DNA from 2 places in the Hyphomicrobium album genome. Region 1 is predicted to be linked to the other one. Evidence: predicted binding sites of a transcription regulator. Region 1 holds the regulator's gene; the other holds the start of a gene.

Evidence for each region. The regulator PhoB, encoded in region 1, activates phosphate uptake and scavenging genes when phosphate is short. The targets are predictions, from matches to a motif close to TGTCATNNANCTGTCAT.
Region 2: GIW81_RS11340 (DUF2794 domain-containing protein) is a predicted target of PhoB. The motif match lies at 3,357-3,373, and genes of this name have one in related genera.

The regions. Positions count from the first base shown of each region.
Region 1 is NZ_WMBQ01000002.1:79,101-87,020, forward strand. It holds partial or broken gene GIW81_RS19100 (DUF3333 domain-containing protein) at 1-168, shown strand, start outside; partial or broken gene pstA (phosphate ABC transporter permease PstA) at 727-1,533, shown strand; gene pstB (phosphate ABC transporter ATP-binding protein PstB) at 1,572-2,360, shown strand; gene phoU (phosphate signaling complex protein PhoU) at 2,450-3,160, shown strand; gene phoB (phosphate regulon transcriptional regulator PhoB) at 3,185-3,871, shown strand; gene GIW81_RS12540 (GcrA family cell cycle regulator) at 3,957-4,502, opposite strand; gene GIW81_RS12545 (aspartate aminotransferase family protein) at 5,220-6,386, shown strand; gene argF (ornithine carbamoyltransferase) at 6,416-7,363, shown strand; gene GIW81_RS12555 (Hsp33 family molecular chaperone) at 7,363-7,920, shown strand, end outside.
Region 2 is NZ_WMBQ01000001.1:2,382,981-2,390,900, reverse strand. It holds gene GIW81_RS11350 (ABC transporter permease) at 1-1,815, shown strand, start outside; gene GIW81_RS11345 (Bax inhibitor-1/YccA family protein) at 1,970-2,716, shown strand; gene GIW81_RS11340 (DUF2794 domain-containing protein) at 2,953-3,345, opposite strand; gene GIW81_RS11335 (M3 family metallopeptidase) at 3,796-5,892, shown strand; gene fic (protein adenylyltransferase Fic) at 5,889-7,061, opposite strand; gene GIW81_RS11325 (DUF1223 domain-containing protein) at 7,133-7,837, opposite strand.

The DNA.
Region 1 (7,920 bases):
TACGCCCTGTTCCCGCAGATGCAGAGCCGGACCGAGCGCCGCGCACTTCAAGACGTACTTTCGTCCGGTGCCGCGGACGACCTGCGCCGCATGGTTATCGCGAACCCGGCCCTTATTGGGCAACGGATCACAGCGCCAGTGCTTCTTAGTGCCGACGCAGATCTCTACCTCAAAGGCATTTCCACTGACATCCGCGTGCTGTCGGGTGCCGGCGAGGCAACCCCGAGCGCGACTGCGGGCAAGGTGACGGTGTTTTCCACCTCCAATGCCTTTGCCGACCAGCTATTGGTCGTCAAACAAATGCTGGCCAAAAATGCCGAGCGGCAGACGCACGAGGCGGACCGTCTCAGTACCATCGTGCGTTCGATGGACGCCGACCTGAAGGCGGCGCTTACGCGGCTCGATGAGGCGCGCAAGGTGAACGATGGTCCGCAGATTTCGGCGCTGGAGTCGCGTGCAAAGTCCTTGCAGAGCGACAAGGCGCGGCTCGAGGGGCAGGTGGGTGATCTGCGCGGTAAAGCTGACGCATTGATGCAGCGGCATGCCGGCCTGGGGGTTACGGAACAGCTGACGTCCGATATGCCGTCAGTCCTCATCGTCATCAACGGCGGCGTGATCAAGGCTGCCGCCGTGGGTGGGGACCGTGTCGAAGGCGACGTACTCATTCCTTTGGATTCGGTTGCTGGCGCCGCCGCCGGGCAGTGGCAGCAGGTCGTCGTCGCCACGCCGGAGACCAGCCGCAAAATTCGGGATCCGAGCATCGCCATTCTCCAAGAGCTGAAAGGGAAGGGGCTCGTCAGGAGCGTCCCCAATCTCTCGTTCTTCGAGCAGGGAGATAGCCGGGAGCCTGAGCTTGCGGGCGTCCTCGGTGCCCTCGTCGGCTCGGCGCTGACGATGTTGATCACACTTGCACTCTGCCTACCGATCGGCGTGCTAGCCGCCATTTATCTCGAGGAGTTCGCTCCCAAGAACTGGATCACGCACATTGTTGAGGTGAACATCAACAATCTGGCGGCGGTACCGTCGATCGTGTTCGGCCTGCTTGGCCTTGCGGTGTTCCTCAACTTCTTCGGCCTACCGCGCTCGGCGCCGCTGGTCGGAGGGTTGGTGCTGGCGCTTCTCGTTCTGCCCACCATCATCATCGCCAGCCGTGCCGCTTTGAAGGCGGTTCCCCCCTCCATTCGCGAGGCGGCGCTTGGCGTCGGTGCATCCAAGCAGCAGGCGATCTTTCATCACGTGCTGCCGCTGGCGATGCCAGGCATCCTTACTGGAACCATCATCGGCATGGCGCACGCGCTCGGTGAGTCTGCGCCGCTGCTTCTGATCGGCATGGTCGCCTTCATCGTCGACGTGCCTGGTAGCTTCACGCAAGCGGCGACCGTCCTCCCGGTTCAGATCTTCCTCTGGTCGGATTTGCCAGAGGTCGGTTTTCAGGCAAAGACCGCGTTCGCCATCATCGTGCTCCTCCTGTTCTTGTTCGTCATGAACGGATTGGCCATTTGGCTGCGCAAAAGGTTTGAGCGTCGCTGGTGACAGCGCTAACACTCGAGGCGAATATGGACAGTATGGTTATGCAGCATTCGGAGGCTTCCTCCGTCACCGCGCCGCCGAAGGTGGTAGCCAAGGACGTGAATGTCCATTACGGGGAGAAGCACGCCCTGCAGAACGTTTCGGTCGAGATCCCCGACCGCGCCGTGATGTCCTTCATCGGCCCCTCTGGCTGCGGCAAGTCGACGTTCCTGCGCTGCATCAACCGGATGAATGATACGGTCGCCAGTGCGCGGGTGACCGGAAGAATTACGATCGACAACCAGGACATCTACGACAAGAGCCTCGACGTGGTGCAGCTGCGCGCCCGCGTCGGCATGGTGTTCCAGAAACCAAACCCGTTCCCCAAGTCGATTTTCGAGAACGTCGCTTACGGCCCGCGGATCCACGGGATGAGCCACTCGAAGGCCGACATGGAGGAGATCGTACATACGAGCCTCGGGAAGGCCGGCCTTTGGAACGAGGTGAAGGATCGCCTCGATGATTCCGGCACCAGCCTCTCAGGCGGCCAGCAGCAACGCCTGTGCATCGCCCGCGCCATCGCCGTCAATCCCGACGTCATCCTCATGGACGAGCCGTGCTCGGCCCTCGATCCAATCGCCACCGCACGCATCGAGGAACTGATCGACGATCTGCGCAAGAACTTCTGCATCATCATCGTCACCCATTCGATGCAGCAGGCGGCGCGCGTGTCGCAGCGCACGGCCTTCTTCCATCTCGGCATCCTGGTCGAGGAAGGCGCCACGCCCGATATCTTCACCAGTCCCAAGGACAAGCGCACCCAGGATTACATCACAGGACGGTTCGGCTGATGCTGCGCACCCTCTTCGGCCGCCAGGCCGCGCAGCCCGCCAAGCCCGCCCCCGAAATCCGCCCGACGCGTTCGGCAGGAGACAAGCCCATGAATGAGCACACCGTAAAATCCTACGAAGAAGAGTTGGCGTTGCTCGACAAGAAGATTGCCCAAATGGGTGGCCTCGCCGAGCAGTTGCTTGGCCAGTCGCTCGGCGCGTTGGAAAAGCGCGATCCCAAGCTCGCCGAGGAAGTCGTCGCCTCCGACCGGCAGATCGACAATCTCGAGCGCGAGATCGAGGAGCAGGTCATCTCGATGGTGGCCCGCCGCCAGCCGATGGCCGACGACCTGCGCCACATTATGGGCGCCCTGCGCATCACTACGGACCTCGAGCGCATCGGCGACCTCGCCAAGAACATCGCCAAGCGCGCGCTGGCGATCGCCGATGAATCGCACCCCAAGCCGCTGATGTCGGGCATCCGCCACATGGTGGAGCTGGCGTTGCATCAGTTGAAGGAAGTGCTCGACGCCTACGCCGAGCGCGACGCCGACAAGGCGCTCGCCGTGTGGCGCGAGGACGCGCAGATCGACGCGATGTACAACTCGCTGTTCCGCGAGCTCCTGACCTACATGATGGAGGATCCGCGCAATATCGGCATCTCCACGCATCTGCTGTTCGGCGCCAAGAACGTCGAGCGCGTCGGCGATCACACCACCAACATCGCCGAGACGGTGCACTTCCTGGTGCGCGGCTTCAACATCGCCGACGATCGTCCCAAGGACGATCAGACCAGCTCGACGCTGATCTCCGGCAGTTGATGAGAGGGAGGCAGGGCAATCGGAATGTCCGCTAAGGTTCTCATTGTCGAGGACGAGGCGCCGCTCGCTGAGATGCTGCGCTACAATCTCGAAGCCGAAGGTTTTCGCGTCGCCCATGCCGAGACCGGCGAGGAGGCGCTCATCCTACTCGAGGAGGAGCGTCCCGATCTCGTCGTGCTCGACTGGATGCTCCCGGGCGTGTCCGGCATTGAGCTTTGCCGGCGCCTGCGCTCCAAGTCGGACTCGCGCAACGTGTCGATCCTCATGCTCACCGCGCGCGGCGAGGAGAGCGATCGCATTCGCGGCCTGTCGACAGGGGCCGACGACTACGTCGTCAAACCGTTCTCGCTGCCGGAGCTGATGGCGCGCGTGAAGGCCATCCTGCGCCGCACGTCTCCTGACCGCGTCGCCGAAGTGCTGAAGATCGGCGACATCGAGCTTGATCGGGCGGCGCACCGCGTGATGCGCGGGTTGCGCCAAGTGCGCCTTGGACCTACCGAGTTCCGCCTCCTCGAGTTTCTGATGGAAAGCTCGGGCCGGGTGCTGTCGCGCACGCAGCTGCTCGACGGCGTGTGGGGCCGCGACGCCTTCGTCGACGAGCGCACGGTCGACGTGCACATCGGCCGGCTGCGCAAGGCGCTCATCCGCGGCAACGAGCGCGATCCAATCCGCACCGTACGCTCCGCGGGCTACGTCTTCGGCGAAGCCTGACACTCCCTCCCTGCCGGCCAAAAAAGAGCGCCGAGCTCATCGCCCGGCGCTGTTGGCTAGTTGCCGAGATTGGCGCGTTGACCGCTTAAGCGGTTTCTTTGCGCTGAATGACGTCGAGAGCGCCGCCCATCGCCGGCTCCACCACCTCGCGCTCGCGGCGGCGAGCTTGAGGCGGCTGGAACGCACGGCGGGCATGAAACTCGCAGTAGGGCAAGCCGGGAACCTTGTCCTTGCCGCAGAAGTGGAAGTCGGCCATTTGCGGGTCGCCGATCGGCCAGCGGCAGCTGCACTCGAGCAGCGTCGGGATGGTTTTGCGCTCGGCGAGCGGGATGACGATCTCCTCCACCGCGGGCATGTAGGGTTCTTGCTGCTCCTGGTAGAGCGCCCGGAACGCGGGGTTGCCGGTGGCGGAAAAACGGGCCTTCGCCATGCGCTTCGACGCCATCCGCGGGCGCGGGCGATGGCTCTTCATGCGTGAGGTGGTGGCGCGACCGGAGAGGCCGAGCCGGTGAACCTTGCCGATCACCGCGTTGCGCGTGACGCTGCCGAGGCGTCCGGCGATTTGGCTGGCGCTCAGGCCTTCGCCCCAGAGCTTTTTCAACAGCTCCACGCGCTCATCCGTCCAAGCCATAAAGTCTCGCTCCCTGAGCCACAGGGGCGCGCGCAAGCCGAGGCGCACACCGATTGTCAATCGGGACAGACAGGGGACGCGACCGCGCAGTGCGAGACGCACTACGGCGAACGCGACAAGCCAATGCCTGGCCGGTTACGGGACGCTGTTACTGGGATGACGCGAACTGATTGACGCTTGACGCGAAGCGCATATTCGACAGGGCGAGCAACTGCTTCGCCGATGCGCGTCGTGGCTACTCGAGCGAGTGTCCCGCATTAAGCGCGAGACCTCGTGCCGCGACGGAGGGAAACCTACAACAGGCAGAATTGGGCCTACAAGATCAGAGATCTGGCGCGTCGGGCATCCAACGGGACAGGTGGTATATTCGCAACATGCAATGTCGCGCCACGTGGCCCAATTGCCCATCGATGCTGGGGCCGGAGGCTCCCCCGCCCGGTTTCCACAATGAGCCATCCCCAAGTGTGAGTTGCGGAAGGCGCAATTGACCGATGGACGCGCGAAAGGGGTCCCGGAGTTGACGGAAAACACTCATTCCGTTGACAGAAAAGCACCTCGCGCGTATCTACAGCCGTTCCAGGGCCGCCGCGGAGGTGGCCTTTTTTGATTTCAGCGACGCTTCGCTGCTTGAGGGTGGGCTGACCGATGTCCGCATCCTTGGCGGCCTCGGAATCCTCAACCAAGGCTGCTCCTACAACCGGCCCTTCGCCGGCCGTTATGGGTACTTACGCGCGCCAGAACCTCGTTTTCGAGCGTGGGGAGGGGGCGTGGCTCATCACGCCGTCGGGCGACCGCTATCTGGATTTCGCGTCCGGCATCGCCGTCAACGTGCTCGGGCATGCGCACCCACGTCTCGTCGCCGCGCTCACCGAGCAGGCCGGCAAGCTGTGGCATACCTCCAACCTCTACCGCGTCGAGGGGCAGGAGCGGCTTGCCGAGCGGCTCGTCGCCTCGACGTTCGCCGACAGGGTGTTCTTCTGCAATTCGGGCGCCGAGGCGTGCGAGGCAGCGATAAAGGCGTCGCGGCGCTACCAGTTCGTGAGCGGCAAGCCAGAACGCTGGCGGATCATTACCTTTACGGGCGCCTTCCACGGCCGCACGCTGGCGACCATCGCCGCCGGCGGCAACGCCAAGTATCTGGAGGGCTTCGGTCCCGCGGTCGAAGGCTTCGACCAAGTTCCGTTCGGCGATCTCGAGGCGGTCGAGCAGGCGATCGGGCCCGAAACGGCGGCGATCATGATCGAGCCCACGCAGGGCGAAGGCGGCGTCAACGTGGCGAGCGCCGAGTTCCTGCGGGCGCTACGCGCGCTGTGCGACAAGCACGGGCTGCTGCTGGTGTTCGACGAGGTTCAGTGCGGCATGGGCCGCGCGGGCACGCTGTTCGCCTATGAACTCGCCGGCATAACCCCCGACCTCATGCCTATCGCCAAGGGCCTCGGCGGCGGCTTTCCGCTGGGCGCGCTGCTCGCCACCGAGGAGGCGGCGAAGGCGCTGACGCCCGGGACGCACGGCTCGACGTTCGGCGGCAATCCGCTCGCTACGGCGGTCGGCTATGCGGTGCTCGATGCGGTTCTGGAGCCTGGCTTTCTGGAAGGCGTGCAGCAGAAGGCCCTGCGCCTGAAACAGGGCCTTGCAAGCATAAAAGACGCCCATCCCGATCTCGTCGAGGAAGTGCGCGGCCAGGGCCTGCTCGCCGGCATCAAGGTGAAAGTGGCACCCGCCGAGGTCGTCAAGGCGGCGCTCGGCGAGAAGCTGCTCGTCGCCGGCGCCAGCGACAATGTCGTGCGTCTTCTGCCGCCCCTCAATATCGCCGACGAGGAAATCGCCGAGGCGATGGAACGCTTGTCGCGCGCGCTGGGTCGCGTCGCGGCGCCCGCCACCTAAACCAGTATTCTTCAGCCGGCCGGAGTGCCATGGCAACGAAATCGCAAACCACTAGACAGCCGAGACATTTTCTCGACCTCGACGCGCTCGAGCCGAAGACGCTGCGCACCATCATCGACATGGCGCACGCGATGAAGAGGGCGGGCAAGCGCACGCCGGCAAAGTTCAAGCCCGACGAGATCGCCGAATCGACGCTGGCGATGATCTTCGAGAAGCCATCGACGCGCACGCGCGTGTCGTTCGACGTCGCCATGCGCCAGCTCGGCGGCCAGACGCTGTCGCTCAACAACAGCGACTTGCAACTCGGCCGCGGAGAATCCATCGCCGACACGGCGCGCGTGCTGTCGCGCTACGTCGACGCGATCATGATCCGCGCCAACTCGCACGAGACGCTGCTCGACCTTGCCGAGTACGCGACCGTTCCGGTGATCAACGGCCTGACCGACAAGAGCCATCCCTGCCAGGTCATGGCCGACATCATGACCTTCGAGGAGCACATGGGCCCCATCAAAGGCCGCTCGGTGGCCTGGGTCGGCGACGGCAACAATGTCGCCGTGTCGTGGATGCACGCTGCCGTGCGCTTCGGCTTCGAGCTGCGCATCGCCACCCCCGATGCACTTCGCCCGGAGGAGGCGGCGGTCGACTGGGGCAAGCGCGAGAAGGGCGCCATCAGCTATACGTCCGATGCGGCGAAAGCCGTGCGTGGCGTCGATTGCGTCGTCACCGATACCTGGGTGTCGATGGGGCAAACGGATGCGGCGCGCCGCAAGAAGATGCTCGAGCCCTACGCGGTCGACGCCAAGCTCATGAGCAAGGCGGCCGACGGCGCCATCTTCATGCATTGCCTCCCCGCCTACCGCGGCAAGGAGGTGACGGCGGACGTCATCGACGGTCCCCAGTCGGTCGTGTTCGACGAGGCGGAGAACCGGCTGCATGCGCAGAAGGCGATCCTCGCCTGGTGTCTCGGAGTTTCTTGATGGCGGGAACGGTCGCAACGACGGAGACGCCGAAGAAACCGAGCGACGACCTCGTGCTGCCGTTCCGCACCGTGCGTTCGGGCGTCATCGGCCGTCTCGTGCGTCTCGGGGCAGCCGTCGACGAGATCCTCTCGCATCACGCCGCGCCGGAGCCGGTGTCGCAGACGCTTGGCGAGGCCGTGGCGCTGACGGCGATGCTGGGCACGGCCCTTAAGATCGACGGCAAGCTGACCCTGCAGACCAAGACGGACGGGCTGCTCGATTTCCTCGTGGTCAGCTACGAGTCGCCGGGGCGCCTGCGTGCCTACGCGCGCTACGACAAGAAGCGCGTCGGCGCCGGCGATGCTATCGCGCAGGGCGCGCTGCTCGGCGAGGGACACCTCGCCATTACCATCGACCCGGGCGAGGACATGGAGCGCTACCAGGGCATCGTCGCGCTCGATGGCGAGGGTGTCGGCGACGCCGCGCTCAGCTATTTCCGCCAGTCCGAGCAGCTGCCTTCGTTCATCCGCCTCGCCGTCGCCCGCCACTACACGGCCGGTGAGAACGGTGCGCCG
Region 2 (7,920 bases), on a different contig from region 1:
ATCGCCGACCGGCGCGATCCCTCGCCGCAAGTGAGCCGCACGCTGGAGCGGCTGCGGCAGTTCCTGACGCTCATCGGTTTGACAGCGCTGCTCGTCGGCGGCGTCGGCATCGCCAACGCGGTGGCGACGTTCATCGACAAGCGGCGCAAGGTCATCGCCACGATGAAGAGCATCGGCGCGACGAGCCGCATGGTGCTGTCGATCTTCCTCGCCGAGGTGCTGGCGGTGGCCGCGATGGGCGTGGTGATCGGGCTCGTGCTCGGTACCCTCGCACCATTCGTGCTCGACTGGCTGTTCGGCGACATGCTGCCGATCGCGGCCGAGATGACGGTGAAGCCGCTCAGCATCGTGACGGCGCTGGTCTACGGCTTCGGCGTCGCGCTCTTGTTCACGCTGTGGCCGCTAGGGCGGGTGGAGCGCGTCAGCGCCTCGATGCTGTTCCGCGACGAGGTCGCGCACGAGCCGGCCATGCCGCGCATGTGGGTGGTTCTCGCGACGCTCGGCGTGGCTGCACTGCTCGTCGTCTTCGCGCTGCTGACGTCGGATTCAAAACGCATCGCCATCTATTTCACGGTCGGCCTCGTCGTCGTCTTCGCCGTGTTCGCGGCGCTCGGCTGGGCAGTGACCTGGGTCGCGCGGCGCTTGCCGCGGCCGCGGTATCCCGAATTGGCGCTGGCGCTCGGCAACCTCGGTGCGCCCGGCGGGCTGACGCGCTCGGTCGTGCTGTCGCTCGGCGCCGGACTGTCGCTGCTCGTCGCCGTCGCGCTGGCGGACGCGTCGCTGGTGCGCGAGCTGAAGGACCGGCTGCCGACGAGCTCGCCCGACTATTTCGTGCTTGACGTGCCGAAGGACGACTACGACGCCATGCGCAGCCTCATCGAAGGCCGAGTGCCGGGTGTGACGATGGAGGAGGCGCCGATGCTGCGCGGGCGGCTGGTGCGCCTCAACGATGTGCCGGTCGAGGAGGTCAAGGCGCCGCCGGAAGCGCAGTGGGTGCTCAACGGCGACCGCGGGCTGTCCTATGCCGACGAGGTGCCGCCAGGTTCCCGCGTCGTCGCCGGCGACTGGTGGCCGAAGGATTACAGCGGCGAGCCGCTCGTCTCCTTCGAAGCCGATCTCGCCAGCAAGCTTGGCCTCAAGCTCGGCGACAAGGTCACGGTCAACGTGCTCGGCCGCAACCTGACGGCGACCATCTCCAACCTCCGCGAGGTGAAGTGGGAGAGCCTGGCCATCAATTTCGTCATGCTGTTCTCGCCTAATACCCTCGCCGGCGCCCCGCACAACCTGCTGGTGACCGTCTCGCTGCCCGAGGGAACGGCGCTCGCCGCCGAAGGCGAAGCGATGCGCGAGCTGAGCAAGGTTTACCCGTCGGTCACCGCCATCCGGGTCAAGGACGTGCTGGCGATGGTCAACGGGGTGTTCGCCCAGGTTATGACGGCGGTGCGCGCTGCGGGCAGCGTGACCTTGCTGGCGGGCGCCCTAGTCCTGGCCGGGGCGCTGGCGACGGCGCAGCGGCGGCGCATCCTCGAGGCGGTAATCCTGAAGACGCTCGGTGCCACGCGCCGGCGCATCCTCGTCTCGCACTTCCTCGAATACCTGATCCTGGCTTCGATAACGGCGCTGTTCGCCGTGCTGCTCGGTGCGCTTGCCGCCTCAATTGTGGTCGGCCAGCTGATGCACATCCCCTTCGCCTTTTCGGCGGGGGCGGTGGCGCTCGCCCTGGCGCTTTCGATGGGGCTCGTCTTCCTGTTCGGGTCGGCCGGCACCTGGGCGGTGCTCCGCGCCCCGGCGGTCCCCTACCTGCGCAGCGAGTAAAGGTTTGATGAAACGCCGCCTTTTGGCGCCAGGTATATTATTGCAGTTGGCGAATCTTACAGTTTCGTAAGCCTTGAAAGGTGCGGGTGGGCGGAGCATATTTCCCACGTGATTTGGCAAATTCTGCCAAGCAAAGGAATCTCAGGGAACACAAATGGCTCAGTTTGATCCTAGGTCCGCAACTTCTGCCTACCCGACCCGCACCGGCGCCGCGGTAGACGAGGGTCTGCGCTCCTACATGCTCGGCGTCTATAACTACATGGCCGCCGGCGTGGCTCTTACGGGCGTCGCGGCTTACCTCACCAGCATGATGGCCGTCGGCGCCGACGGCCAGCTCACGGCGTTCGGCACGGCGCTCTACGCTTCGCCGCTGAAGTGGGTCGTCATGCTCGCCCCGCTCGCCTTCGTATTCTTCCTCTCGTTCCGCATCGAGAAGATGAGCGTCGGCGCGGCGCAGCTCACGTTCTGGCTGTTCGCGGCCGTGATGGGCGTGTCGCTGTCGTCGATCTTCCTGGTCTTCACCGGCCAGTCGATCGCGCAGATCTTCTTCATCACCGCGGCGACGTTCGGCGCGCTCAGCCTGTGGGGCTATACGACGAAGCGCGACATCTCCGGCTGGGGCTCGTTCCTGTTCATGGGCCTCATCGGCATCATCCTCGCTTCGATCGTCAATATCTTCCTGCAGTCGAGCGGCCTGCAGTTCGCGGTCTCGGTGATCGGCGTGCTCGTGTTCGCCGGCCTCACCGCCTACGACACGCAGCGCATCAAGGACGGCTACACGATGGTCGCCGGTGATGCGGTGGCGATGGGCAAGAGCGCCATCATGGGCGCCCTCAGCCTGTACCTCGACTTCATCAACATGTTCATGATGCTGCTCAATCTGTTCGGCAACCGCGAGTAAGCCGACCGGCAGCGACGAAACGGCGAGGGCCGCGGATCACTCCGCGGCCCTTTGCTTTTGGGGGTTCATACTGTCATCCCGGCCAAGCGAGCGTAGCCATGCTCCGCATGGACGCGAGCGCTGAGCCGGGACCCAGCACAAAGAGCGCCGAAGGCACTACGGAGTCGTCGACGATTCTTACGCTGGGTCCCGGATAGCCTTCGCTATGCTCCGGCTTCCGGGATGACAGTGTTGAGTTACGCGGTGACGAGGCGCGGGCGGCTTTCCAGAACGCTGAGGACGCGGGCAAGGTCGGGGCCGCGCTTCAAGATGAGGCCCGCCGGCGCCAGGACCGAGTAGGCACCCTGCTTGCGCGCGAGCTTGGGGCTCTTCTCGATGCGGAACAGCGGCACCTCGCTCGCGCGGCGGAAGACGGAGAAAACCGCCTTGTCGCGGCCGAGGTCGATGGCGTAGTCGCGCCATTCGCCCGCCGCGACCTTGCGGCCATAGACGGCGAGAATGGCCATGAGTTCATGGCGAGTGAAAGTGATGCAGCGCAGAGGGTCAGGTGAGTGGCCACCTGCGGCGGGATGGCCGCGATAGCCGCCCGTGCGAGACGGGCTGAAGAGTATCGGTTCGGATTCGCTCAACGGCGCCTCCCTGTCGCGATACCTTCATGATCGCGCTGCTCGCGCCCGATTTCAAGCCTCACGCTTGTGCACTCATGCCGCGCATATGCATCACGTGCGCGCAATCGGCGCAGCGCGGCACGGAAATTCCCCGACATGGACAAATTCGCTCCGCTTGCCGGACAATGATCCGCCCCAAACCGATGCGAGAGTGACAATCGTTGCCTCTAGACCCGGTCCGGCGGAACCGCCCGGACTCTCAGCCCCCCAGCCCCCTGGGCAGTTCCGAGGACCGGGTTTTAAGGCAGACTCCCAGTAGTATTTATCTCCCCCCAAATTCGTCATGGGCCGGTCCCCCACCGGCCCTCTTTTTTTGCGCATCCGCTATTGCGACGCTTGCGCGCTCTTGGACGCGGGCGCGCCCATGTCTAACGTGCGCAGCGAAACCGAACCGCGAACGGAGCGAGCGACGTGGCGAAGAAGGTCGCGAAGGCGAAGACGAAGACTGCAACGCGCAAGGCGACGGCGGGCGCCAAACCTGCCAATCCGCTGCTGGCTCGATGGGGCAGCGCCTTCGGCCTGCCGCCGTTCAAGAAGATCGAGCCGCAGCACTACAAGGCGGCATTCGCCGCGGCCCTGAAGGAGCACAAGGCGGAGATCGCGCATATCGCCGCCGAAACGGCGAAGCCGACCTTCAACAACACCGTCGTGGCGCTTGAGAAGAGTGGCCGGCTGCTCGAGAAGGTCGCGTCCGTCTTCTACAATCTCACCGGCGCTCACACGAGCGACGCGCTGCAGGCGATCGAGCGCGACATGGCGCCGAAGCTCGCCGCGCACGAGACGGCGATCATGCTCAACGGCCGCATGTTCAAGCGCGTCGAGGATCTCTACGAGCGCCGCGACGACCTCGACCTTACCGACGAGCAGCGCCGCGTTCTGGAGCTACGCTACAAGTGGTTGGTGCGCGCCGGCGCTAAGCTCGGCGCCAAGCAGAAAACGCGCGTCGCCGCGATCAACCAGCGGCTGGCGACGCTCGCCACTCAGTTCTCCCAGAACGTTCTGAAGGACGAGCAGTCCTGGCGCCTGGTGCTGACTGAGCGCGACCTCGACGGCCTGCCCGAGGCGCTGCGCGACTCAGCCGCGCGCGTTGCTACCGATCAGGGCCTCGACGGCAAGTACGTCATCACCCTGTCGCGCTCGTCGATCGAGCCGTTCCTGCAGTTCTCGGCGCGCCGCGACCTGCGCGAGGAAGCGTTCAACGCCTGGACCAAGCGCGGGCAAATGGGCGAGGCGACCGACAATCGCGCCATCACCTCCGAGATCATCGCGCTGCGTGCGGAGTATGCGGGGCTGCTCGGTTTCAAGAGCTACGCCGACTACAGCCTCGAAGAGACGATGGCCAAGACGCCGGGCAGCGTGCGCGACCTGCTCGCCAAGGTGTGGGAGCCGGCGGTGCGCCGCGCCACCGGCGAGCGCGATGCGCTGCAGGCGCGGGCGCGCGCGGAGGGTGGCAACTTCTCCATCGCGCCGTGGGACTGGCGCTACTACGCCGAGAAGGAGCGCAAGGCGCTGTACGATGTCGACGAGGCATCGACGCGCCCGTATCTGACGCTCGACAACGTCATCGCCGCCGCGTTCGAAACGGCGACGCGGTTGTTCGGGCTGAAGTTCAAGGAGCTGCCGGACGCGCCGCGCTACCACGACGATGTGCGCGTGTGGGAGGTGACGACCAAGCGCGGCGAGCACGTCGGCCTGTTCCTTGGCGATTATTTCGCGCGGCCGTCCAAGCGCTCGGGCGCGTGGATGTCGGCGTTCCGCTCGCAGTCGAAGGTGGCAGGCGAAGTGTCGCCGATCATCGTCAACGTGATGAACTTCGCCAGGGGCGAGGAGGGCCAGCCGAGCCTGCTATCGCTCGACGACGCGCGCACGCTCTTCCACGAGTTCGGGCACGGCCTGCATGGTCTGCTGTCGGACGTGACCTACCCGTCGATATCGGGCACGTCGGTGACGCGCGACTTCGTCGAGCTGCCCTCGCAGCTCTACGAGCACTGGCTGATGGTGCCGGAGGTGCTGGAGAAGTTCGCCGTGCACCACGAGACGGGCAAGCCGATGCCGGCGGCGCTCCTGAAGCGCATCAAGAAGGCGCGCAACTTCAATCAGGGATTCTCGACCATCGAATACCTGGCGTCGGCGTTCGTCGACATGGAGCTGCATGCTCTGGAGGATACAGGCCCGCTCGACGTCGACGCGTTCGAGCGCGGGACGCTCGACCGGCTCGGCATGCCGCGCGAGATCGTCATGCGCCATCGCATCCCGCACTTCCTGCACATCATGGGCGGCTATGCGGCAGGCTACTACAGCTACCTGTGGTCGGAGGTGATGGACGCCGACGCCTTCGCCGCCTTCGAGGAGACGGGCAACGCGTTCGATTCCGCGACGGCGAAGAAGCTGCACAAGTTCATCTACTCGGGCGGCAATCAGCGCGATCCACTGGAGGCCTACGTCGCCTTCCGCGGCCGGCCGCCGGAGATCAGCGGGCTTCTCAAGAAGCGCGGGTTGGCGGGTTAGGAGAACTTCTTAAAGCTATTTCTGTCGGACGTGAGAAGGTCCAGGAAGCGCACATTGACGTAGATGTTCTCACGTCCCTCTTTCCGCTCCTCCAGTAATCCCTTTGCGGCTAGCTCCTTCAAGTATTTCGATGCCGTCGCTCGGTTTGCAATTCCTGCGTCAACGACATCGGCAATGCGGCTATAGGGCTGCGTGAAGATCACCTCAACTAGCTCGCGGCTATAGACTTTAGGCGAGGCAGCGCTGACGTACGCGACGGTTCCATCCATCAAGTCGCGTACGGCGCGAATCTTTGCGGTGGTCCATAGGGAAGTTTCCTCGACGGCGGTGAGCATATAAAGCAGCCAACTCTCCCATGCGCCAGAGGTGGTCACGGCTAGCAGGCGATCATAGTATTCGCTGCGATGCTCGTTGATGTAGCGGCTCAAGTAGAGGATCGGGAGGTCGAGGAGCTTCTTATCTATCAGGTAGAGCGTGTTGAGTACGCGTCCGGTTCGGCCGTTTCCATCGGTGAATGGATGGATGGCCTCAAACTGGTAGTGAGCAGCAGCCATGCGGATTATTGGGTCGAGATCATCTTCGGTGTGTAGAAAGCGCTCCCAGTCGGTGAGCTTCTCACGCAGTAACGCTTGCCCCTCGGGCGGCGTGTAGATGACCTTGCCGCTTGGCTGGTGTGCGAGCGCAGTGCCTGGAACTTGTCGAACGTCGAGCTCTACATTTTTTATGGCGCGACAGACTAGGACGGCCGTGCTGGTGCTGAGGGGCCTTTGCTGGACGTCCTTGAATCCCTGCATTAGGGCCGTGCGGTAACGCAATGCTTCCTTAGTGGCGTCGTCGGCCTTTTCCGGGTCGATGTTCGCGTACTTGAACAAGGTATCGTTAGTCGTGACGATATTCTCGATTGCGGAGCTGTCGCGGGCCTCACGCAATGGGATTGAGTTAATAAGCACATCTTGGTTGGGGATGAGGTGTGCGGCTTCCTTGAGGCCTGCCAAGGCTCGGCTGGCAGTGACGCATTTGCGCAAGACCGGCACTGTTTCCAGAGCTTGGCGGCCCGGCAGCGCAGGCAGTGCATTGTAGGGTGCCGTCGGGGCAAATCCAGACGTGTTCAAATTCTTTGAGTTTTTGACCATATCGAGATGATATGTGCAGACAATGAACACGTCCACAATACGTGTTCAAGAAATCGATGTTTTTGAACATATAAATTCGACGTGTGCACCGAGTGCACTAATGCGACTTACCAAAGCCCCGTCCAGGCGGCGCCGATGATGGGGCCGGCTTTGCCCTCCTGCAGCAGGATGATGGCGGCCTCGGTCTCGGGACGCATGACGGCGGTGCGGGCGAGCTGCAGGCTCATCGCCTTGCCGTTCCACGAGCCCACGGGGAGCATCTCGCGCACGATGTTGGTGTAGGTGAGCGTCTTGCCCTTGTTGTCGCCGCGCTCGATCGGCACCTCGGCGCGCTTCTGCACCACCGCGAACCAGATCGTCGCCTCTTTGTATTTCAAGCCGGCAGGCGCATCACCTGCCTCGATCTTGATCGAGTTGCGCTCGTGCCAGAAGCGAATGGGGACGCGCGCGTCCTTGAGCGCCACGTTGGTGACCTGGATCGCCTCCTCGATGGCGCCGGGGTTGGAGCCGTTCACGCCGATCATGCCGTTGACGACGACCTGCGGCGTGTAGATGGCGCCGTCGCCGCGCGCCTTGGCGTAGGCGCGCTGGCGCTCGGAGTTCTTGTCGGAGGCGAGCGTGTCCTTCCACCCGAGATAGTCCCAGATGTCGACGGGCAGGGTGATGGCGATGACGTTGGGGCGCGCGGCAAACTTGGCGAGCACCTGGTCGGCGGGCGGGCAGGTGTCGCAGCCCTGGCTGGTGAACAGCTCAAGCACGTCCTTCGGCGGCCCGAACGACGGATTGATGCCCGGTGCATCCTGCGCAGGCACGCTGGACGCCGGGATCAGCAGAGCGATCGTCAGAGCTAAGAGAGGAGCTAGCCGCATAAGCGCAAAGTACACCGAAAAGAGCC